DNA from 3 places in the Rossellomorea sp. GAMAL-10_SWC genome. Region 2 is predicted to be linked to each of the others. Evidence: riboswitches for the same ligand, from Rfam matches in the RefSeq annotation. Region 2 holds a riboswitch; each other region holds the start of a gene.
What was found. Region 2 has a riboswitch for S-adenosylmethionine ahead of V5E38_RS23800 (methionine ABC transporter ATP-binding protein). Riboswitches for the same ligand answer to the same signal wherever they lie in the genome.

Region 1 (7,772 bases), 740 kb from region 2:
AAAAACCTTAAAAACTCTTTTAATTGATTTGGGTCATGAGGTAAATTTTCATATGTATCGGATATGGCAATTTGTGTTTCATCGTAACCTTCTAATCTTTCTTTTTGTTGAAAAACGAGGTCTTTTGCAGTATCTTCCAGGGGCTTTTCTGAATCGCGTAACGCTATAAGCACTCTAATATCAGATTGAACAAAGATACGTCGATCGCCATCTTTCAAGAACTCATATCCATTGCGCTCTAAGATTTGACCATACTTTCGAACAGTAGGTGTTGCAATACCCAGTTCTTCTGCTACTTCTTTGGAAGAAAAAGCTCGTTCATTCGGTTGTATATCACTTCGCATAACGGACCTCCTTTTTAACAAATATGAAGGATTTTTCGGCATATTGCAACATATATCACTGTGATATGAAAAAACAAGTGTTGATGTCCTACTTCAAAAGTTTTGAGTGAAGTGCTCTTACAAAAGATTTTCCAATAAAAATATTGAGTTGGAAACGGCAAAAATTACAGCTTGTACAGTTGATTTATGAATTATTCTACAAGTAAGTCTTAGAAAAGCAATATGAACGATATATATACTAACTCATACGTTATAATCTAGAGATATTGATAGTGAAATTACCTAAAAAATCCCCTCTTCACACATAAGGAAAATAGGGGATTAACTCATTTTACTAAAATTAACATTAATTAGAGCCTAAAGCACCAACTACCGGATGTGGAACATAAGGCTCTTCCAAATACGCAACTTCTTCAGCCGTTAAATTAACCGACAATGCACCAACTGAATCTTCTAGATGTGAAATTTTAGTAGCCCCAATAATTGGCGCTGATACTGGCTCTTTCTGCAGTAACCAGGCAAGAGCTATGTTTGATTTTGTTACTCCATGTTTTTCAGCAATCTCTGCAACACGCTCCACAACAAGTCGATCCGTATTTTCAGTTGCACCGTATTTAGATTTTTGAATTTCATCAGTTTCAGATCTTAGCGTCGTATTTGACCAATCACGTGTCAATCTTCCTGATGCAAGTGGACTATATGGAATGACGCCGATTTTTTCTTCCTTACAAAGTGGCAGCATCTCCCTTTCCTCTTCACGGTATATGAGGTTCAGATGGTTTTGCATCGAGACAAATTTGGTCCATCCATTTTTCTCTGCAACATGTAGAGACTTCAGAAACTGCCATGCATACATAGCGGAAGCACCGATATATCTTACCTTACCAGCCTTCACTAAATCATGAAGTGCCTCCATTGTTTCTTCGATTGGTGTGTTATAATCCCAACGATGGATTTGATATAAATCCACATAATCTGTTCCGAGGCGTTTAAGACTTTTATCAATTTCACTCATAATATGCTTTCTGGAAAGTCCTGAACCGTTAGGACCTTTGTGCATAGGGAAATATACCTTCGTAGCAAGTACTATTTCATCCCGATTGGCATAATCTTTTAAAGCTCTTCCAACAAATTCTTCACTAGTACCATCTGAATAGACATTCGCCGTATCAAAAAAGTTGATACCTAAGTCTAGTGCCTTTTTAATGATTGTACGGCTACTCTCCTCATCGATTACCCATGGATGGATCCAACGTTTAGCGTCTCCAAATCCCATACAACCAAGGCAAAGTCTAGATATTTCTAATCCTGTATTTCCAAGTTTTGTGTATTCCATTTTTATATTCTCACTTTCAGAAATATGTAATCTATTAATCTAAAATAACTATACTTGGACTACATCACTAAAATTATGATTGATAATCTCTACTAATTTAAATTCCCTGTTCTCATACTCAAATTTTAGGATGCAACAATTTCCAATTCGATCTTGCTGCGTAATAGAGCTTTTATGTTCCCAATGCCTCATAAAATTTCGCAATGCTGCTCCATGAGAAACAGCTAATACCACTTCATTATCTTCTTCCATTATTTTTTGACATGTAGTAGCCATTCTTTGTTGCAATTCTTTTTGATCTTCTCCACCAAACTTAACAAAAAAGTCGCCATACGGTAACGGTGGATTTAAATCTTCACTCTCACCTTCGAACGTTCCGAAATTCCATTCTTTTAAGCCTTTTAATCTTGTATATGGCAATTCCGTCACAATCTCCAGCGTATCGCTCGCTCTTTCTGATGTAGAACAATAGGCATGATCGAAAATAATATTTTGTTCTTTAAAGTACTTTGCAGCAGCCTCTGCCTGTTTAATTCCTAATTCTGTAAGTGGAGAATCACACGAGCCTTGAATTTTCCTTCTACTATTAAATAGTGTTTGTCCATGTCTCATTAGATACAAAGTCTTTTTCATTCGTATCCCCCTTTTCTAATCTAAAAAAATAAGTTTCGGGTAACAGATTTTGTTTCAAAATTAGAGATTAACTTACAATCTAATATTATCAATATTATATTTTTAATCGTTAGCATATTCCTCTTAAATGATTGCCTATTACTCTTAATTTCAAGTAAAAGATTTGAAAAAAAATAGAAAAACAAAAAAAAACGAACACAAAAAGGCCCAAACCCTTGTTATACTTCGGTTTGAACCTTTTCAATTTCAAAGCAATAATTGCAAATTAAGACGCTGTTGTTGTACTATATTTTTCTTCCAAAGTCTTCTTTAAGAATAAAGCTACTTCAAGCATTCCGTACTTTCCAGATTTTGCTTCGGCATCAGAATTATAGTTTGTGTTTGTATTGATATCGTAAGTATAAATTTCACCTTCAGCATTTCGGATAAATTCGATTCCGGCAACTTGAATACTATTTTTAACTAGAACTTCTTTATATTTCTCTAAAATTTCGTCGTCAAAACCTTCAACAATTTCGAACTTAGGTTTCTCTTCGACTTCTTCACCTACTGGGCAGAATAAATCACCAATTTGGCATGCATCCGCTGGGCATAGTTCAAACCCTTCCGAAGTATCTACTTTAACAGCATAAACAAAGTTTCCGCCAACAAACTCGCAACGAGTGATGTAGCTTTCAGGTGATTTGATGTATTCTTGAATCAGTGTAATACCATCGACCGGTTCTTCAAAAGTCGGTCCATCGACATAAGCTTTTAAAGCATCAACACTATGGAATAACTGGACGCCTAGCCCTTTACCAGCGCGATTATGCTTCGTAATAAATGACTGTCCTTCAAAGCTATTAGCTGCTTTAAGAATGTTTTCTTTACCAACAGCTGCAATCGTTTTTGGCGTTTTAACACCATATTTGTTTAACTCTAAATATTGTAAAACCTTACTAACTTCTAGCTTCAAGGCATTCGTGCCATTTAACACCGTACGACCATGTGCTTCAAGCCAAGCTAATACTTGCCCAGTAAATTCCGCTGCGAAACGATGATCACGTGTATGAGAAGAAGCACTCATTCTGCTATAAAAGATCCCTTCTGGTGGTTCAGTTGATAAATCTACCGTACCTTCGTCTAGATGCCATTCCTCATAAGGAACTCCAAGCTCCTCTAATCTTTTTGTTAAATGCACAGTCCACTCACTATTTTCATGAATTACGTATACTTTGCTCATCTTTAAATCCCCTTTCTAGCTTTTTATTAAACTACGTTTTTGTTCTACTAATGGCATAACTTGCTTTGAAAAGCGTTCCATTTCCTCTAGTTGAGGTGAAAATTGTAATAATAATAAGTCTAAGCCAGCTTCTTCAAATTGTAAAATTCGGTCTGCAATTTGCTCTGGTGTTCCTACTAGTTTTGGTCTAAGACCACGATTAGAAACTGAGTAATCTTGTAATTGTATTTGTTGCTCTAATTGTGATTTTGTCGTGAAGTCTTTAAAACCAGCATATCCGCTTGAATCTTTCACTGTTGTAATTTTTTCTAGCTCAGCCAAAGCCTCTTCTTCTGTATCTCTACAAATAACATAAGCAGCCATACCGAAAGAACTTAAAGGTGCATTACCAGTTTGTTCACGGCGTACTTTCATATCTGTTACTTTCTGATTAATTTCTTCAATTGTTCCACCGTGCATCACATATGCGTCACATTTTTCAACGATTGTTTGCTTACCTTTTTCACTTTCACCACCTGCATAAAGAATCGGGTTTGGTCTTTGGACAGGTTTTGGAGCAAGTTTCGTATCCTTTAAGTCGTAAAATTTCCCTGAATAATTGAACGTTTCTTCTGTCCATAAGCCTTTTAGGACATCAATAAACTCCTCTGTACGAGCATAACGCTCATCATGTTCTGTAAAAATACCGCCATATTGACGAGCCTCTTCTGCCCACCATGCAGAAACGACGTTTAGCGTAAAACGACCGTTACTGATTTGATCGATATTAGCAGCCATTTTTGCTGTTACTGCAGGATTATGAAAACCTGGACGAATCGCAGTCATAATTTCGATTTTTTCCGTTACTGCAGCAAGTGCTGCTGCTGTTGACCAAGCTTCAAGTGAATCATGCTCTGGACCTTTAATATCGTTTAAATATAATTCAGCAATTAAAGTAGTCGAATATCCCCATCTTTCAGCTGATTGAATGACCGCTTTAGCATATTCAAATGTTGATGGCATGCTTTCGTCATCCACATTACGTAACCATCCTCCAAAAATCGGTAACCAAAAACCATATTTCATTTCTATTCTCTCCTTCATCCTCAAAATTGTCTAGTTTTCGCATTGGTTAAGTTGGATTTATATATAGTGGAATTCAGTTTTTGTTTAACCTTCCGCGAAATAAATAAAAAAAGAAAAAAGCCTCTTTCATTCAGAAAGAGGCATCGGAAACAATTGTTTTCGACTTATCTATCAGAATGATTTCATTCTGCAGGAAGTGGCACCGTTCCTAAATAAGGAGGTTGCCGGACGTCATAGGGCCTGATCCCTCGGTCACTCTCGATAAGTTTGAATTATGTAATTTCTTTAACTGAATCATAAATCCTAGTAAACACATTGTCAATAAGGGAATTCAAACATTTTATTAAGATAGCGCTTTGATCGTTGTATTTATTAGAAAAAATAAAGTTTTATAATTATTTAATTGACATTAAATCGAATTTAATACATAGTACCAGTTCCCTTTAGTTTCACTTCTGATTTTACTCGAAATTCAAGTTTCGGATAAATTTCTTCCCACTTATATATTTCTTTTTTTGTCACTCCGTATTTTGCTTGATAGTTTAAGCCAAGTCCAAGTGGATCAACATTTAATTCCTGTAGACGTACTAGAAATTTTTTTGTTCTTGAGCTCAAAATGATTGATGCTTTTTTCTCATACTCTTTCAATTCTCTATTTTGATGTAATGATTTTTTAGATTCTTCAATAAATCCTTTTACCTTTATATGAACGTCTACATATGGCTTTTTACTTTTAGGGACAACGATTTTCATGTCAGATTTCGTATTTCCAGCACTTACATAAAATTGATTTTTTCCTTTTCCAACATTAATTAATGTTGTTTTTTTTGGATTTAATAGCTCATTAAGTAATCTTGTTTCATCGCGATTTAATACTGCTTTAAATTTTGTTCCTTTAAAAACGGCGGAAGTATTAATTTTAAAGGAACTATCGAACGGTTCAATAATAGGTAAATATGGATCTATACCGTTTTCCTTCAATCGCATATAATAATCATTAAGTATCTCTGCCATAACGTATGGTGACCTATTTGATTCTTCATTAAAAGCTAACACAACAGCGTTACCCGCTAATCTCTCTGATTTGACCTTCCATGATAAAGTTTCTTTTGCAGAAGGTTCTCCTACAGCTACATAAGCAACGCCTTGAATATCTGGCCGTTTAATAAACCACTTCATCAAATCTATTTGGTTTTCAACTAGTAGCTCTTTATCGATAAGGATTACCCTACAATGAGCAAAATCTAATTTTTTATCTACTAAAGATTGGATTATTCTAATTGCCTCAGAAACTGAAGTTGATTTTTGAGAGATAATTTGAAAATCTGACTTACCTGCTCCAACCTGTGCTGAAGGGATTGCTAATTTCACTGACACAAGGTAGACCCCATTTTCATCTGTTTGGTCGATTCCTATCCCTACGACAAAAAAACGTTTATCAACATCAAGTAATTGGCAACCAGACATAAAACTTAATTCCATAATTAACAACAACGTTAAAATACGTTTCATGCTCTTTGCCTCCGAGATAAGAAAAAAATCAAAAATACTAATATAACTTCAGCTGGAAAACGGATATTTTGCCATATTTTAATCAGATCAAATAATTCTCTTTCGTTCATAATCATCTGCAGTATCATCGTAACGACTCCAAAAAATAGTAAGATCATAAACCCATAATATTTCCTTTTTTTAGCAGGTTTCAAATTATAATTAAAAAACATTCCTTCAAATAGTTTTAAACCAACATGCCATGTTAATATGCCAAATAGAAATGACAATAAAAGGAATATATAAAGCATCAAATATAGCACTCTTTCGATAAACCCATATTCCATTCTTAGAGAATCAGTTATAAAGATCCAAGGAAACACTACTTCATTGACTCCTTTTACACCTAAAAAAGCAATTGGGACGAAAAATGTAAAACTAATTACCACTAATCCGATTAAAGGCAAAACCCAAAGAAATTTTACAACCTTTTTAGTATCAAGATAACGATTGAGGATTGCTAAATTTATATACCCTGTGAAAAAATAAGTAGCAGCAGTAATAGAGCTATAACTAGGCATTTGCCAAAAGTAGTGGAGAATTCTTTTAATATGGACGAAATAAAAATATTTGCTTGACATAGCTTTATAAACGATAAAAAAAACAATTGGAGTAGCAACAAGAACCATTATTTCAATAACGTTTAGTATTGATTTTGTATGAGTATTTGCTCCAAATATAACAATAACTAGAAAAAAAGCTAAAACGTATTTCATATTTAACTCAGGAGTTAAGTACAGTACAGTTATATAAGTAAATGAAATTAAAACAAATGCTCCTGCAGCCAACCACATAATGCCTAAAAATGCTAAGTAAGTGTTTTTAATAAATGAGGGTAGCCGATTGGTAAAAATTTCAGGCAATCCTTTATTAGGAAATTTACTTATTCCGATCGTAAACAAATAAATAAAAATTCCGCCAATTAAAATACTTAACACCATAGATATAAGAGACCCATTAAATCGTTCGCCAATTAAAACCATTGGTACATTGATAATAATGTTCAACATCATTGTTAACAGTACAGTATTGTAAAAGTGACGAGTCAACTAGCTTTGCCCCTCCTTTGGGTTCTCACTTATCGTTTCAACTTTATCGGAAGATCCCCATTCAATCGCTAAAAAAGGAGTCCCAAAGCTTCGCTTATTAGCTAAATAACAGATAAGTAGAAGCATACCTCCGACTAATCCAACCATTCCAAATAGAGTTGCTAATATAATCAGTGGGTATCTAATACATCGAATTGAGAAACTCATTGAACTGATTGGGATCGTAAAATTAGAAATGGCAACAAATGCTGTAATAATAATCATGATGGAACTTACAAGTTGTGCTTGCTGTGCGGCTTGTCCAAGGATAAGTCCACCGACAGTCGTAGCTGTTGGACCAATTACTCTTGGTAGTCTAATACTAGCTTCCACTAACATTTCAACAGCTAACATCATAAATAGCACTTCAAAAATTGATGGATAAGGAACTCCTGCCCTACTACCTGCAATCGTCAAAGTAAGTTGTGACCTTAATATTTCCGGGTTATACGAAGTAATTGCAATATAAAAAGCAGGTAACACCAATGTTATAAAAAGGGCAATATATCTTATTGATTGCAAAAGTTTTTTTA
Region 2 (7,772 bases):
GTAGTTCCTGTAGCCCTTCTTCAAATTCATTTTGTGCACATTGATATAAGGCTTGGGCATAATGGAAATGCAAATACAAATACAGTTCTATCTTCCTCCTCGGTTCTTTGGTAGTAGGAAAATCAATAAATAGATGTTGAGAATGATTTAATAGCTCTTTAGCTTCTTCTAATCGTCCAACCTTTACATACCCTTCTATGATTAGTGGTAAAGCAATATAAAAATAGTCACTCTCTTTATACCAAGAAAGGCATTGATCCAAGTAATCTAGTTGACACAAAGAAAGTTTAGGAAATTAAAATACAATTGTGAAGATAGTGCTAGAACCAAATGGCCGGTCAGCCTTCCTTTAAAATGAACAATTGTATCTTCATTTATTATTTATAAAAGTTTAAAGGATATTTTTTCCATAAATTGTGCCATACTAGTAAATGCTGAGAAAAGCTTAATTCTTCAGTAGAAAAAATTTAGAAAAAACTTTATATCAAAAAAATAATCTGATTTTTGATTTGAAAACACCTATAAACACGAACATTATACTAGTTTGAATGAGTGAATGTTGTTATAATGTTGTTGTGCGACAATTTATTACAGAATTTTCGAACGGAACTATTTTAACTCGCATATTCCCTGTGATAAAATAGAGTTTGGGAGGAGTTGCTAAAATGAGTATCATTTTTTATACATATCCAAAATGTGGAACTTGTCGAAAAGCCGCTTCTTGGCTTAAAGAACATAATATTCCGGTTGAAGCAATTGATATTACATTAAATCCACCTTCAAAGGAGTTACTTGCTGATCTTTATAAAGCAAGTGGAATTTCTATAAATAAATTATTTAATACAAGTGGCGTTAAATATCGTGAGCTTGGATTGAAGGATGTTATTCCAACAAAAACTGAGGACGAGCTATTAGAACTTTTAAGCTCAGATGGTAAGTTAATCAAAAGACCTCTACTTTTTAATGGAGATCAGGCGACAGTTGGTTTTAATGAGGAAGTATTTGAAAAGGTTTGGTTATAAAAATAACTATAAAATTTTAGGTAATTAATCAGAGGAGGATTTCACAATGTCAATTCCAAATGAACTACGTTATTCAGAAGAGCATGAGTGGGTAAAAGTTGAAGGTAACAAATACTATATCGGTATTACTCATTTTGCTCAATCAGAACTTGGAGATATCGTATTTGTTGAGCTACCAGAAGTAGGCGATGAACTTACTATTAATGAGCCATTCGGTAGCGTTGAGTCTGTAAAAACAGTATCTGAACTATATGCTCCAATCAGTGGTAAAGTAATCGAAGTAAACTCTGATCTAGATGAAAACCCTGAATTCGTAAACGAATCTCCATACGAAAAAGCATGGATGGTAGTTGTTGAAGCTACAAACGCTTCTCAACTTGATGAGTTAATGACTGCTGGTCAATACGAAGAAATGATTAATCAAGACTAATTATCTAAAATTAAGCGTCCAAATTGGGCGCTTTTTTATTTTATGTGTATAATTAATGTAATAAAGCTTAACTTATTTACATAAAACATTATTTAAAGGGACATTTTCATTTAGGTAAAAAAAGGAAACAACAAAAGGGAAATCGAATATACTATATACAAAAGATTTTTAGTCAAAAGTTTTTGAGTCCTATACATTAGGTGATGCCCAGTGAATATTGAAGATCAAAGAAAAGTTATCATTGTCGAAGGTACTACTGATAAGAGAAAAATACAGACGATTATAAAGGAGCCTGTAGATATTATCTGTACGAATGGTACAGTTGGTACTTCAAAGCTAGATGAGCTTGCTGAAATGTTAGATTTAAGAGAAATTTATGTGTTAGTAGATGCAGATGAGGCTGGTGAAAAGCTTAGAAGACTGTTAAAAAGAGAATTTCCACAGGCAGAGCATCTGTACATTGATAGAAGTTATCGAGAAGTGGCAACAGCTCCGAGTCAACATTTAGCTAGTGTATTATTAGGGGCGGATATTTTAGTATTTACAGATTATTTACGTACAAATTAAAGAGGATTAAAGATCATGCAGCAATGGACAAAGAATGAAATAATGCAAAGAATTCAATCAAAAGAGACGACAGTTATTTATATTTATACCGCAATGTGTGGTACATGCCAAGTAGCTTCTAAAATGCTAGAAATTGTAAATGAGATTCTGCCAAATTTACCTATAAGCAAGGTGAATATTAATGAAATAGTGGAAGAAGCTCAAAACTGGAAGGTTGAAAGTGTACCTTGTTTACTTATTTTTGAAAATGGGGAAATGAAACAAAAAATCTACGCTTTCCAGTCAGTACCATATTTACATGAATTGTTAAAAAAATATAATTTATATATTAAACGATGAGTGCATACTGAATGTTGCACTCTTTTTATTTGGCTTAAAATATTTCCTGATATTAGACATATTTCTCGGGAAATGAGTTGAATGCTGTAGAAATAAAATTAAAATATAGATTTTTATCAAAGTAAATGTCGAGCGAAATATAAAGAATACACCTCTTATCTATGAGAAAATAAGATTAAAGAATCCAAGAAGAGGTGTTTATTATGGAAATCAAGGAGTGGATAGGACAAGCTAGAAACTTATTTATAAAAAAAGAATATTTACAAATTATTTTGCCCATCGAAGAAAGAATTGTAGAATTTAACTGTCTAAATGAAAAATTATTTATAAAGTTAAGTAAAAAGGCTCCTTTTATAGAGATAATTGATCGTTCGATTCCGCAACTTAGAGTTAATTTTTCGAAAGATGGATGGGAATATTTAAATTCAGGTTCGCAAAGATTAGGACTTTTATTAAAACTGAAAGATGCTTCTTTTGAAGGGAACTATCGATTATTACTACTAATGGAAACGATTTTTCAATATACAAGTGTTGAAAACGAAAAAAAACTTTTAGAAAATTGTTGACAATTAGTGTCTAACTTTGTAGAATTGGACTTACGTTAAAGAAATTACGTTAAACAACTTAATAGATCGTAAGATTACTCTTATCGAGAGAGGTGGAGGGACTGTGCCCTGTGAAACCCAGCAACCGTCAATGAGATCGTCATTGAAATGGTGCTAATTCCTGCAAAGCATGTGCTTTGAGAGATGAGAGAAAGGAATACTTTTTGTATGTTAAACCTTTCTGCTCATATGAGTTGAAAGGTTTTTTTATTATTACGAGACTAAAAAAGTACTTTCTTACAAAAAATTGAAAGATGAGTTGTTAGAATGTTTTGAAAGGAGAACGAATGTATGATTCAAATAAATAATGTAAGTAAAATATACAAAGGTAAAAAGGGCACAGTTACCGCAGTACAAAATGTTTCGTTAACGATTGAAGCAGGTGAAATTTTTGGCATGATCGGATATAGCGGCGCAGGGAAAAGTACGCTATTACGTATGCTAAATGGGCTTGAGGCGCCTACATCAGGTGAAGTCATTATAAATGGTCAATCGATTTCGAAATGTTCATCTAGTCAGTTAAGAAAAGCAAGACAGAAAATAGGGATGATTTTTCAGCATTTCAATTTATTGTGGTCAAGAACTGTATTAGAAAATATACTTTTCCCACTTGAAATTGCTAAGGTTCCAAAAAAAGAAAGCATTAATCGTGCGAAAGAATTAATCAAACTTGTAGGTCTTAAAGGTAGAGAGAATGCTTATCCTTCTGAACTTAGTGGAGGTCAAAAGCAACGCGTCGGAATTGCAAGAGCACTTGCTAATAACCCAGATGTTCTTTTATGCGATGAAGCGACTTCTGCATTGGATCCAGAGACAACAGATTCAATATTAGCTTTACTGACAAATATTAATAAACAGCTTGGTATTACAATTATCCTAATTACTCATGAAATGCATGTTATACAAAAGATATGCCAACGAGTAGCTGTAATGGAAAACGGAAATGTAGTAGAAGAAGGCCATGTTGTTGATGTATTTACTCGTCCAAAACAAGCAATTACAAAGAAATTTGTAACACAAATCAAAGGCAATGATGAAGACAGTAAAGTAATTTCTGAAGGTGATGGGAAGGATAATACTTACAAGCTAACCTTTAAAAATGGTCAAGCAGATCAGCCGCATATTTCTGAGGTTGTTAAGCACTTTGATATTGAGATTAACATTTTACAAGGAAAAATTGTTCAAACTGCTGAAGGCTCTTATGGGACAATGAAGATTCAACTTGTTGGAGACATAAATAACATCAAAGAAGCAATTGCTTACTTAGAATCAAAACAAGTTGAAGTGGAGGTAGCATAAGATGACACAACTTTTTCCGAATGTTGATTGGGATGCAATGCTTTTAGCTACTCAAGAAACATTATTCATGACAGTAATAGCTGCGCTTGCAACGTTCATTTTTGGACTAATTATAGGTTTATTCTTATTTTTAACTAGTAAAGACCAGTTGCTTGAAAATAAATTTTTTAATACAATCCTAGCAGCGTTTGTAAATATTTTTCGTTCAATACCGTTTATCATTTTAATTATTTTATTAATTCCATTTACGATCTTTATACTTGGCTCTATGCTTGGAGCAAAAGCAGCATTACCTGCATTAATTATTGGTGCTGCACCATTCTATGCAAGGATGGTCGAAATCGGATTACGTGAAATTGATAAAGGTGTAATCGAAGCTGCAAGAGCAATGGGGGCTAGTACCTTTACAATCATCCTAAAAGTATTAATTCCAGAAGCATTACCAGCAATTATTTCAGGCTTAACTGTTACTACAATCGCAATTGTTGGTTATACTGCAATGGCTGGTGTAGTAGGTGGTGGTGGACTTGGTAACTTAGCATTTATGGAAGGATACCAACGTTCTAATAACCAAGTAACGCTTGTTGCGACAGTAATTATTTTATTAATCGTATTCATTCTTCAATTTATTGGTGATTTAGTAACAACAAAAATAGATAAACGAGCTTAATCATATAAGGGAGGAACTAACAATGAAATTCAAAAAAATCGTAGGAATTTTAGGAGCAGGTGTTTTAGCATTATCTTTAGCAGCATGTAATAAAGGTGGAGAAGATAAAAATAAAGAATTAGTGGTTGGTGCATCAAATGTACCTCACGCAGTTATTTTAGAACAAGCTAAACCAATCCTTAAAAAAGAAGGAATTAACTTAAAAATTGTTAAATTCCAAGATTATGTATTACCAAATAAAGCACTTGCTTCAAAAGAATTAGATGCAAACTATTTCCAACACATTCCATATTTAGAAGCTCAAATGAAAGAAAATGGTTATAAATTTGAAAATGCTGGTGGAATCCACATCGAGCCGATCGGAGTTTACTCTAAAAAATATAAGAGCTTAGATGAGCTGCCAGATGGAGCTAAAATTATCATGAGTAGCTCAGTAGCTGACCATGGTCGTATGTTAAGCTTATTACAACAAGTAGGTTTAATTAAACTTAAAGCTGGAATTGATCCAACTACTGCTCAAATTAAAGACATTGCTGAGAATCCAAAACACTTAAAATTCCAAGCTGATGTAGACGCTGGAATGCTTCCAAAAGTTTATCAAAACAATGAAGGCGATGCAGTGTTAATTAACACAAACTACGCGATTGATGCTGGATTAAACCCAATGAAGGATGCTATTGCTTTAGAAGGTAAAGAATCTCCATATGTAAACATTATCGCTGTTCGTAAAGGTGACAAAGATAAAAAAGAAATCAAAGAACTTGTAAAAGTTTTACACTCTAAAGAAATTCAAGATTTCATCATAAAAAAATATAAAGGTGCAGTAGTACCTGTAAGTCAATAATATGAAAAGAGTGGGTATCCCAGTTGTAATTTTATGGGAACCCTCTTTTTTATTTGAAAAACTAGTAACTGCAAATAAATTTTGAAAATCGCAAATAAAATTGGCAAAACTGCAATTAAATTTAGAGAATCGCAAATAAAGTTTGGGAATTTGCAATTAAATCCCAAGGAATCGCAAAAAAAAATAGAAAATTACCTATAAAAGGTATTACGACCTTAATATTGTACAATTGTTGAGACTATTATGTGGAAGTTTATCAAATACGCAAACTTCTTTCTGAATCGAATAAAAATCTGCTAAATATTTCTAAAAAGATCGATTACAAACAACAAATGAACGAAAATACCTACGACTCCAAAGTACTTGTAATTTAATAATAAAAAAGGGTTGTACATAAGTCAGTGAATCTAACTTTATGAAACAGCCCTTTTTATTTTTAATTCTTCACAAGGATTTGATTTACAGGTGAGATTGGTGGTCGTTCAGCAATAACCTCAATAATATTTTTAGCTGCTATTTCTGACATAGCATCACGAGTTTCATATGTTGCATTTCCGATATGAGGTGTTAATACAACATTTGTAAGTGATTTTAGTTCTTCTGTTATTTTTGGTTCGAATTCAAATACATCTAGAGCAGCACCTGCAATAACACCTTCTTTTAATGCGTCTACTAATTCCTGTTCGTTCGCTAAAGGGCCTCTAGCTGCATTGATAAAAAACGCAGTATCTTTCATCTTGTAAAACTCTTCTTTTCCAAATAAATGGTGTAGCTCGGGTTTGTAAGGACAATGAAGGGTAATATAGTCAGAAGTCTGTAAAAGTTCATCCATTGATCCGTATGTGGCATTTAATTCTTGTTCGAGTTCAGTACTTAATCTTCTTGGTTGATGATAAATAATATTCATATTAAACGCCTTAGCTCGTTTAGCTACTGCTTGTCCAATATTTCCAAAACCGAAAATACCTAAAGTTTTTCCTGATACTTCTGTTCCTCTAAAGAATAATGGAGCCCACCCTTCAAAACCTTTTGTACGGCAAAGTTCGTCTCCTTCGACTATTCTTCTCGAAACAGCTAAGAGAATTCCTAAAGTTAGCTCTGCAGTTGCGTCTGTAGAAACGAGAGGAGTGTTTGTAACATGGATCCCCTTACTAGTTGCATAATCTACATCGATATTATTAAATCCTGCTCCGTAGTTAGCAATAATTTTTACATTTTTAGCAGCATCAATTACTCTTTTTGTGATTGGAGTCGATAGCAAACTTAAAATTGCATCTACCCCACCAACAAGCTCACACAATTCATCTTCTGTAATTAATTTCTCATTTTCATAAACAATGACATGATGATCTTTTAATAATTCCTCAGCCTTTTCTGGGATTTTTCCCGCTACCAAGATATGTGCCAAATTAGAAACCTTCTTTCAACAGTTTAATAAATGAATAATAACGTTTTTATTATAAATGAAGTTTCAAGTTTTTGTTTAATTTAGTATTTGGCAATTTAAAGAATATATTTATTTTTAAGGTCTATCAGCAACATAAAAAAGCAGACAGATGTCTGCTTTTTCATTGATATCTATGATTTAAACTTGCAGTAGGGGGAGTATGTTTTACTGAATAAAACTTATTTAAAGATTGATCTACATATACCCAGCCCTTCCAGCCTAAGTGAATTGTATCTTTTAAGAAAAACTCATCGTATTCATGTGAAGAAAAATCAGCTACTTGGAATCCAGCATCTTCAATTTGTTTTCTTACCTTTTTGTAATAAACTTCTCTACCTTCTTTTGGGAATCCAGCGTAATCATACCATGGTCCATTTACTGGAACGGAAATAAACAACGCTTGCGTATGCTCTTTTTTTAATAATGCTAATACCATTTGAAGGTCATCATATTCTGGCGATACACCATAGTTACTATTTCGTTTATAATTTTTTAAAACTGGAAGACGATTTTGAATGTGCTTTATATAGTATTTATTAATTATTCCGA
Region 3 (7,772 bases), 1.4 Mb from region 2:
AAACTTTTTGTAAATTCCTTCTTTTCTGTCTTCAAAAATAGGGATTGTACCGCGTACTTCATCGACTTTTTTTGGATCAATTTCGCCATAAACGATTTCTTCATTCATGCTACCTTTGGTTACTACCTCTCCCCAAGGGTCAATGATCATTGATCCTCCACCAAATGTATTTGCTAAATCTTTTCCTACTCGATTACATGCAACAACATAACACTGATTTTCGATTGCTCTTGCTTTTAATAAGATTTCCCAATGATTCATTCTTTGAATTGGCCATTCGGCAACAAAAAATAAAACTTTTGCACCCTTTTGAGAATGTGCTCCAATCCATTCAGGAAAACGCAAATCATAGCAAACAAATCCTGCAGCTGTTAATCCATCGATTTCAAAAAGTCCATCTGTTTCCCCTGATTGAAGATAGTGATGCTCGTTCATTAACTGGAACAAATGAACTTTATCATAAGTTTTTACTAATTCACCAGTACTGCTAATAACAATTAATGTATTCGTAACACCATTTTCTCTTGCAATTGGGAACGAACCAGCAATCAATATTACATTATTTGATTTTGCGATGGACTGAAGTTCAGAAATAATCACTTCTTGTTCACCTGTGTGCAAACCAATTTCTTCCAGACAATAGCCTGTTGTCCATAGCTCAGGTAGTACAATTACACGAATATTTTCTTTAACAGCTTCGTTTATTTGAGTTTTCATTTTCTCTAAATTAGTCTTTGATTCACCTAAAATAACGTCAGATTGAATACACGCAATTTTAATCACAATTTATTCACCCTATTCTAAATTTTATAGACATTTTTAAATCGAGCATATATGATGGTGAAAGTTATTGCAACAGTCGTTCATGAAAATCATTCGATTAAGAAACGATCTATTCAAATTAATTTTATTATATTTTTGGAGTGATTAACTTGAATCATAGTAAACTATTAAACAATTTACCAAAACAATTTTTTGCTTCACTAGTCCAAAAAGTGAATCAGTCAATTAATAATGGTCATGATGTCATTAATCTTGGACAAGGAAATCCCGATCGACCTACACCCGACCATATTATAAAAGCACTACAAAAGTCTGTTGAAAACCCTTTAACTCATCGTTATTCTCCGTTTAGAGGAATGAGCTCTTTAAAAAATGCTGTTGTAGAATTTTATAAACGAGAGTATGATGTTGATTTAGACCCAGAGGAAGAAGTAGCCATATTATTCGGTGGAAAAGCTGGATTAGTAGAGCTACCACTTTGTTTATGTGACGAAGGAGATACAATTTTAGTTCCAGACCCAGGCTATCCAGACTATTTGTCTGGTATATCTCTTTCAAAAACAGTTCCATACATGCTTCCATTACTTGAAGAAAATCAATTTTTACCAGATTATAAATTAATTCCTCAAGATGTTTTGGGTGCTAGTAAAATATTATTTATCAATTATCCAAATAATCCCACAGGTGCTATAGCAACTGAAGAATTTTTTAAAGAAACAGTTGCGCTTGCAAAAAATAATCAGATTACCGTTTGTCATGATTTTGCTTACGGCGCATTTGGTTTTGACGGCAAAAAACCTTTAAGTTATCTTCAAACTCCAGGAGCAAAGGAATGCGGGATTGAAATTTATACCCTTTCTAAAACTTATAATATGGCTGGTTGGAGAATTGGTTTTGCAGTTGGAAATAAAGAGGTTATTTCAGCAATTAATCTATTACAGGATCATCTTTATGTTAGCATCTTCCCTGCTGTTCAAAAAGCTGCAGCTGCTGCGCTAACTGAATCTCAAGAAAGTGTAAAACAACTATTAGCACTTTATGAAGAGCGTAGAAATGTATTTATTAGTGGCTGTCACGAAATTGGATGGGAAGTAACTGCACCTGCAGGTTCGTTTTTTGCATGGTTAAAAATCCCATCAGGTTTTACATCACAGGAATTTGCTGATCTTTTACTTGAAAAGGCTCATATTGCAGTCGCTCCCGGAAATGGATTTGGAGAATATGGAGAAGGGTATGTAAGAGTCGGCCTACTATCAGATATTGATCGATTGAAGGAAGCAGTTGCTAGATTAAAAGAGATTGAAATATTTTCAAAATTTAATGTTTGACAATTGTGATTGTTCATGAAATAATTCGATTAGATTAAGAATTCAAAATTAAATATTACTTTATTCAGAGTAGGTGGAGGGACCGAGCCCGATGAAACCCGGCAACCGGCTAGTTAACTAGTACGGTGCTAATTCTCGCAGCATTTGCTGGCAGATAAGGTGTAGGTAAACCTCTCCTTAGTGGAGAGGTTTTTTGTTTGACTAAAACTTTTTGGAGGTTTTGAAATGAGTGGAGTAATAGCAACTTACCAAGTTTATGATAAAAATCATCATTTAGAAAAAAAGGCAGAGTCAATCGCGCTAGGTTTAACGGTTGGTTCATGGACGAATTTACCTCAAAATGATCAAATTCAATTACAAAAGCATAAAGGCAAAGTTCTTTCAGTACGTGAAATAGAATGCGAAGAAAATGTCGTTAACTTTCTAGGCTATAAACCGACAAAAGGGATTATTGAAATCTATTATCCTAGCTTAAATTTTTCAGCTGATCTACCAGCAATTTTAACAACCGTTTTCGGTAAGCTATCCCTTGATGGTGAAATTAAACTAATTGATTTAAATTTTACGGATGACATTTTAGCTCTTTTTCCGGGTCCAAAATTTGGTATTAAAGGTATTCGAGAGAAATTGGATGTATATGATCGACCTTTATTAATGAGCATTTTTAAATCAATTATCGGCAGAGATATTCAATACATTTCAGAGGAATTAAAAAAGCAAGCTTTAGGTGGCGTAGATTTAATAAAAGATGACGAGATCCTTTTTGACACAATTACATCTATTACGGATCGCGTCACTCACGGAAAAAATATTTTGAACCAAGTTTATGAAAAAACAGGACACAAAACATTATACGCGGTGAATTTAACTGGCCGTACATATGAATTAAAAGAAAAAGCATTACGTGCTGCCGAAGCTGGTGCTGATGTATTTTTATTAAATGTGTTCTCGTATGGAATTGATGTACTGCAAGGTTTGGCAGAAGATCCATCAATTAATATTCCAATTATGGCTCATCCTGCTGTATCGGGTGCGTTTAGTTCCTCTCCAATTTATGGTATTGACGCAGGATTATTACTTGGTAAACTTTTACGAATTGCTGGTGCAGATTTTAGTCTTTTCCCTTCACCATATGGATCAGTTGCATTAGAAAAAGAGACAGCTTTAAAAATTGCTGAAAATTTAACAGTATCAAATGGATTAAAAGAGACATTCCCGGTACCTTCTGCAGGAATTCACCCAGCACTTGTGCCTCAATTAATTCAAGATTTTGGAATTGAGCAAGTCATCAACGCTGGCGGAGGTGTTCATGGTCATCCGGATGGACCAATTGGTGGAGGTAATGCATTTAGAGAAGCAATTTCAGCAACATTATCTGGAGTTGACCTAAAAGACTACGCACTTCCAAATACATCACTACAAAAAGCATTACAACTTTGGGGGTAACAACAATGGCAATAAAGATTTTTTGTGATTTTGATGGAACAATTACAGAGGGAGACAATATCGTTAATTTAATTAAAGAATTTGCTCCACCTTCAGTAAGTGGATTAACTAGTGAAGTATTAAATGGCAATATATCGATTCGAGAAGGTGTAGAGAAAATGTTTGCTACGATTCCTTCAACGAAAAAACAAGAAATGACCGATTATGTAATCAATCGTACTGTCATTCGAGATGGTTTTAGCGATTTTATACAATTTGTAAGCGTACAACAATATGAGTTAAAAGTTGTAAGTGGCGGATTAGATTTTTTCGTTCATCCAATATTAGCTGATTACCTTCCATCTTCTGATATTTTATGTAATCGTACTGACTTTACAGGCCAAACTGTAAAAATTCATTGGGATCATTCTTGTGATGAAAACTGTACGAATGATTGTGGAATGTGTAAACCATCTGTTAAAAGAAAATTTAGTGAAGCAAATGATTTTATCATTGTCATTGGTGATTCAATTACTGACTTACAAATTGCAAAAGAAGCTAATTTAATTTTTGCTCGAGATTTCTTAAAAGATAAATGTGAAGAATTATCTTTACCTTTCATTCCTTTTGAAAATTTCTATGATATTCGAGCTTCATTAGAGAAGGAGGTGCTAGTATGAAGGACTTTTTCAAACATTATGATGAAATTCGCGAAGTAAAAAAAGTACTTGCTGATCGAGATTGGTTTTTAGGAACTAGCGGAAATTTATCAATTAAAGTAAATGAGGAGCCTTTGAACTTTTTAGTTACAACTAGTGGTAAAGATAAAACTAAACATACTTATGACGATTTTTTACTCGTTAATGAATTTGACCAATCTGTTTGGGATGAATCAAAAAAACCATCAGCTGAAGCCATTTTGCATCGTCTAATTTATCAACACACAAATGCGAAATGCGTTCTTCATGTACACACTTTAGCAAATAACTTTATAACAAAGGATTTCCCATATCAAGATGAGATATCTTTTTCTGGTATTGAAATTATTAAAGCATTGGGACTTTGGGAAGAAGATGCAGAAATTACAATTCCAATTATAAAAAATCATGCGCATATCCCCACTCTTGCAAATGAATTTCTTCCACATATTAAAAATGATCATGGTGCTGTATTAATTCACAATCATGGTATAACAGTATGGGCAGAATCAGCATTTGAAGCAAAAAAACATTTAGAAGCTTATGAGTTTCTATTCCAATACGCTTTACAAGGTATACAAAAAAATACATTTATAAAGAACTAATTTGGAGGAATGAAGAATGGCAACAATTTGGGTAGAAAAAAAAGATTATCATATTACAAGTGATGTTGAGGTAAAAGCATATTTAGAAGAACAAGGTGTAATTTACGAAAATTGGAATATCGAACAATTACATAGTTCGCTACAAGAAAAATTTATTTTATCAGATGATGAAAAAGCAGCAATTCTTGAAACTTTTAAAGCTGAAATCGACAGTATTTCATCAAGACGTGGCTATTTAGCAAGTGATATTATTACTCTTTCAGAAGCAACTCCAAATCTTAATGATTTACTTAAAAACTTCAACCGCGAGCATCATCATACAGATGACGAAGTTCGCTTCATAGTTAGCGGTCACGGTACGTTTATTATCGAAGGAAATGAAGGATTTTTCCATGTTAATTTGAATCCTGGAGATTTAATTTCTGTACCACCAAATGTACGCCACTACTTCACATTAGCAGAGGATCGTAAAGTAGTTGCTGTTCGATTGTTTGTTACTACTGAAGGCTGGGTGCCGATTTACGAATAATTTGATAAAAACTAAATTGACTCATATCCACTTTTAGGATGTGAGTCAATTAATTTTCCTCTTCATTGAAATGATCTTCTCGGTAATCGATATATAACGACCCGTCGGTTTGTACTTCAACAAAAAACACATCTGAAATTGATTTAATACCTACCCTTTCAAGTTGAGCCATTAACCATTTTTTATCCAAGTTTAAATTTGATAATGCATCTTCATTTACTTCCCCGTCAGATACGACTGCTGTTGAAGTCGGAAATAATAAAGTTTTTTTCCATGTTTTATTTTTTTTCGTTTTAACATCATTTGTCTTCATAATAGATAAACTGCCATCGATTTCAAATATAGCGTACTCTACATCTTTCAACGAATAAATATTCTCATTACGAAGCATTCCTTGAAATTGCTCTGAATCTAATCTAGCTTTTTTTAATGCATTTTCCATTATTTTTCCTTGTCTAATTAAAATTATTGGTTCCCCAAGAATTACCCGACGTACAGTTTTAGATTTTAAACTTAAATACCCCATGATAATCGTCAAAACTGCCCAGCCAACTAATCCAATAATCCCATCTTCAATAGTTAATGTTTTAGATGTCGTAATTGATGCTGCTATATTCCCTATTGTAATAGCTGTTATAAATGTAAAAACATCTAATTGACTAATCTCCTTCTTCCCCATTAATCTCGTTAAAATAAATAAAACAAAAAATGAGCATATAACTCTTAATACTACTTCATTAAAGCTCATTTAGTTCATCCTTTCTCTTTCAAACCAACTATTTTAAGAATTTATCAATCAACTTAGCGTTTGAAAAATAGAACGAAACTATTCTTTATTATTTCTAAAAAATTAGTAAACCTGATTGGTTGTTATACCCTCATAAATTACCGATTATTGAAGAAAATAATACTATTCATTTATAATCGACTAATTATCTGAGGTGAGATCTTGAGTAAAAAACTTTCACTCGTTGGCTTAATATTAATGGTATTTACAACTGTATATGGTTTTGGAAATATACCTACAGCTTTCTATTTAATGGGATATAGTGCAATTCCATGGTATTTACTCTCAGCTATTACGTTTTTTATTCCTTTTGCCTTTATGATGGCTGAGTTCGGAGCTGCCTATAAGGATTCAGAAGGTGGAATTTATACATGGATGGCAGATTCAGTTGGTCCTAGATTCGCTTTTATTGGAACCTTTATGTGGTTCTCTTCCTATGTAATTTATATGGTTAGTGTCTCTTCTAAGGTTTGGATTCCCCTATCAACCTTTATTTTTGGTAGAGACAAAACGCAATCCCTTTCATTATTTGGACTTTCATCTACTCAATCAATTGGCTTATTAGCATTACTTTGGATGTTAGTTGTGACCTATTTTGCTTCAAAAGGGATTGAGAGTATTAGTAAGGTTACAACAATTGGTGGAGTCACAGTTTTCTCATTAAATATAGTATTGCTAATCACAAGTATCCTTATTTTTCTATTCAATGGAGGAAAATTTGCTCAACCAATTAAAAGCTTTTCATCAGCATTTGCTCACTCACCTAATCCAAATTATCTATCTACTCTCGCAATCTTATCATTTGTTGTATTTGCAATCTTTGCATATGGCGGTTTAGAAGCAATCGGCGGATTAGTTGATCAAACGGAAAACGCTGAACGTAATTTTCCAAAAGGGATTACAATTTCAGCAATTATTATCTCAGTAGGATATTCGTTAGGTATTTTTTTAGTAGGTATTTTTATTAACTGGTCAAATGATTTAAGTGCTAGTACAACGAACTTAGGGAACATAACATATGTCCTTATGTATAATTTAGGATTAGAACTTGGAAAAGCTTTTAATTTATCAACACATACTGCCGATCTAATTGGCATTTGGTTTGCAAGAATTACTGGTTTATCAATGTTCCTTGCATATACCGGAGCATTTTTCACATTAATTTATGCACCATTAAAAACAATCATCAAAGGCACACCAAAATACTTATGGCCGACAAAATTTTCAGACACAAATGAAAAAGGTATGCCTGTCAATGCAATGTGGGTACAATTTGCAATTGTATCCATCATTATTGTCCTAACTTCCTTTGGCGGTCAAGGAGCATCTGCATTTTTTAATAAAATAACTTTAATGACGAATGTTTCAATGACATTACCTTATATATTTTTAGGAATTGCGTATCCCATGTTTAAAAGGAATGATCAAATCGATAAACCATTCCAAATATTAAAATCAAATTCATCTGCTTTATTTGCAAGCATTCTCGTTATATTAGTAGTTGGATTTGCAAACTTTTTTACAATCATTCAACCGGCTATTGAAGGTGATTACAACTCAACAATCTGGATGATTGCAGGTCCAATCTTCTTTTCAATATTAGCTTTACTCATTCTT

Region 1: another riboswitch for S-adenosylmethionine. It lies ahead of V5E38_RS03330 (LLM class oxidoreductase); the one in region 2 lies ahead of V5E38_RS23800 (methionine ABC transporter ATP-binding protein).
Region 3: another riboswitch for S-adenosylmethionine. It lies ahead of V5E38_RS06665 (2,3-diketo-5-methylthiopentyl-1-phosphate enolase); the one in region 2 lies ahead of V5E38_RS23800 (methionine ABC transporter ATP-binding protein).

What each region holds. Positions count from the first base shown of each region.
Region 1 is NZ_CP144911.1:679,773-687,544, reverse strand. Features, by position in the region: gene V5E38_RS03350 (hypothetical protein) at 1-344, opposite strand, end outside; gene V5E38_RS03345 (aldo/keto reductase) at 691-1,680, opposite strand; gene V5E38_RS03340 (histidine phosphatase family protein) at 1,729-2,313, opposite strand; gene V5E38_RS03335 (ATP-grasp domain-containing protein) at 2,579-3,535, opposite strand; gene V5E38_RS03330 (LLM class oxidoreductase) at 3,551-4,600, opposite strand; SAM riboswitch class I at 4,762-4,868, opposite strand; gene V5E38_RS03325 (Ger(x)C family spore germination protein) at 5,021-6,112, opposite strand; gene V5E38_RS03320 (SLC5/6 family protein) at 6,109-7,200, opposite strand; gene V5E38_RS03315 (spore germination protein) at 7,201-7,772, opposite strand, start outside.
Region 2 is NZ_CP144911.1:4,931,103-4,938,874, forward strand. Features, by position in the region: gene V5E38_RS23770 (hypothetical protein) at 1-262, opposite strand, end outside; gene V5E38_RS23775 (arsenate reductase family protein) at 666-1,022, shown strand; gene gcvH (glycine cleavage system protein GcvH) at 1,069-1,452, shown strand; gene V5E38_RS23785 (ribonuclease M5) at 1,669-2,019, shown strand; gene V5E38_RS23790 (thioredoxin family protein) at 2,035-2,358, shown strand; gene V5E38_RS23795 (hypothetical protein) at 2,562-2,924, shown strand; SAM riboswitch class I at 3,002-3,114, shown strand; gene V5E38_RS23800 (methionine ABC transporter ATP-binding protein) at 3,255-4,262, shown strand; gene V5E38_RS23805 (methionine ABC transporter permease) at 4,264-4,932, shown strand; gene metQ (MetQ/NlpA family ABC transporter substrate-binding protein) at 4,955-5,776, shown strand; gene V5E38_RS23815 (2-hydroxyacid dehydrogenase family protein) at 6,213-7,184, opposite strand; gene dltD (D-alanyl-lipoteichoic acid biosynthesis protein DltD) at 7,345-7,772, opposite strand, start outside.
Region 3 is NZ_CP144911.1:1,379,815-1,387,586, reverse strand. Features, by position in the region: gene V5E38_RS06675 (carbon-nitrogen family hydrolase) at 1-780, opposite strand, end outside; gene V5E38_RS06670 (pyridoxal phosphate-dependent aminotransferase) at 924-2,111, shown strand; SAM riboswitch class I at 2,169-2,272, shown strand; gene V5E38_RS06665 (2,3-diketo-5-methylthiopentyl-1-phosphate enolase) at 2,337-3,557, shown strand; gene V5E38_RS06660 (HAD family hydrolase) at 3,563-4,216, shown strand; gene V5E38_RS06655 (class II aldolase/adducin head domain-containing protein) at 4,213-4,839, shown strand; gene V5E38_RS06650 (cupin domain-containing protein) at 4,856-5,368, shown strand; gene V5E38_RS06645 (DUF421 domain-containing protein) at 5,418-6,116, opposite strand; gene yjeM (glutamate/gamma-aminobutyrate family transporter YjeM) at 6,318-7,772, shown strand, end outside.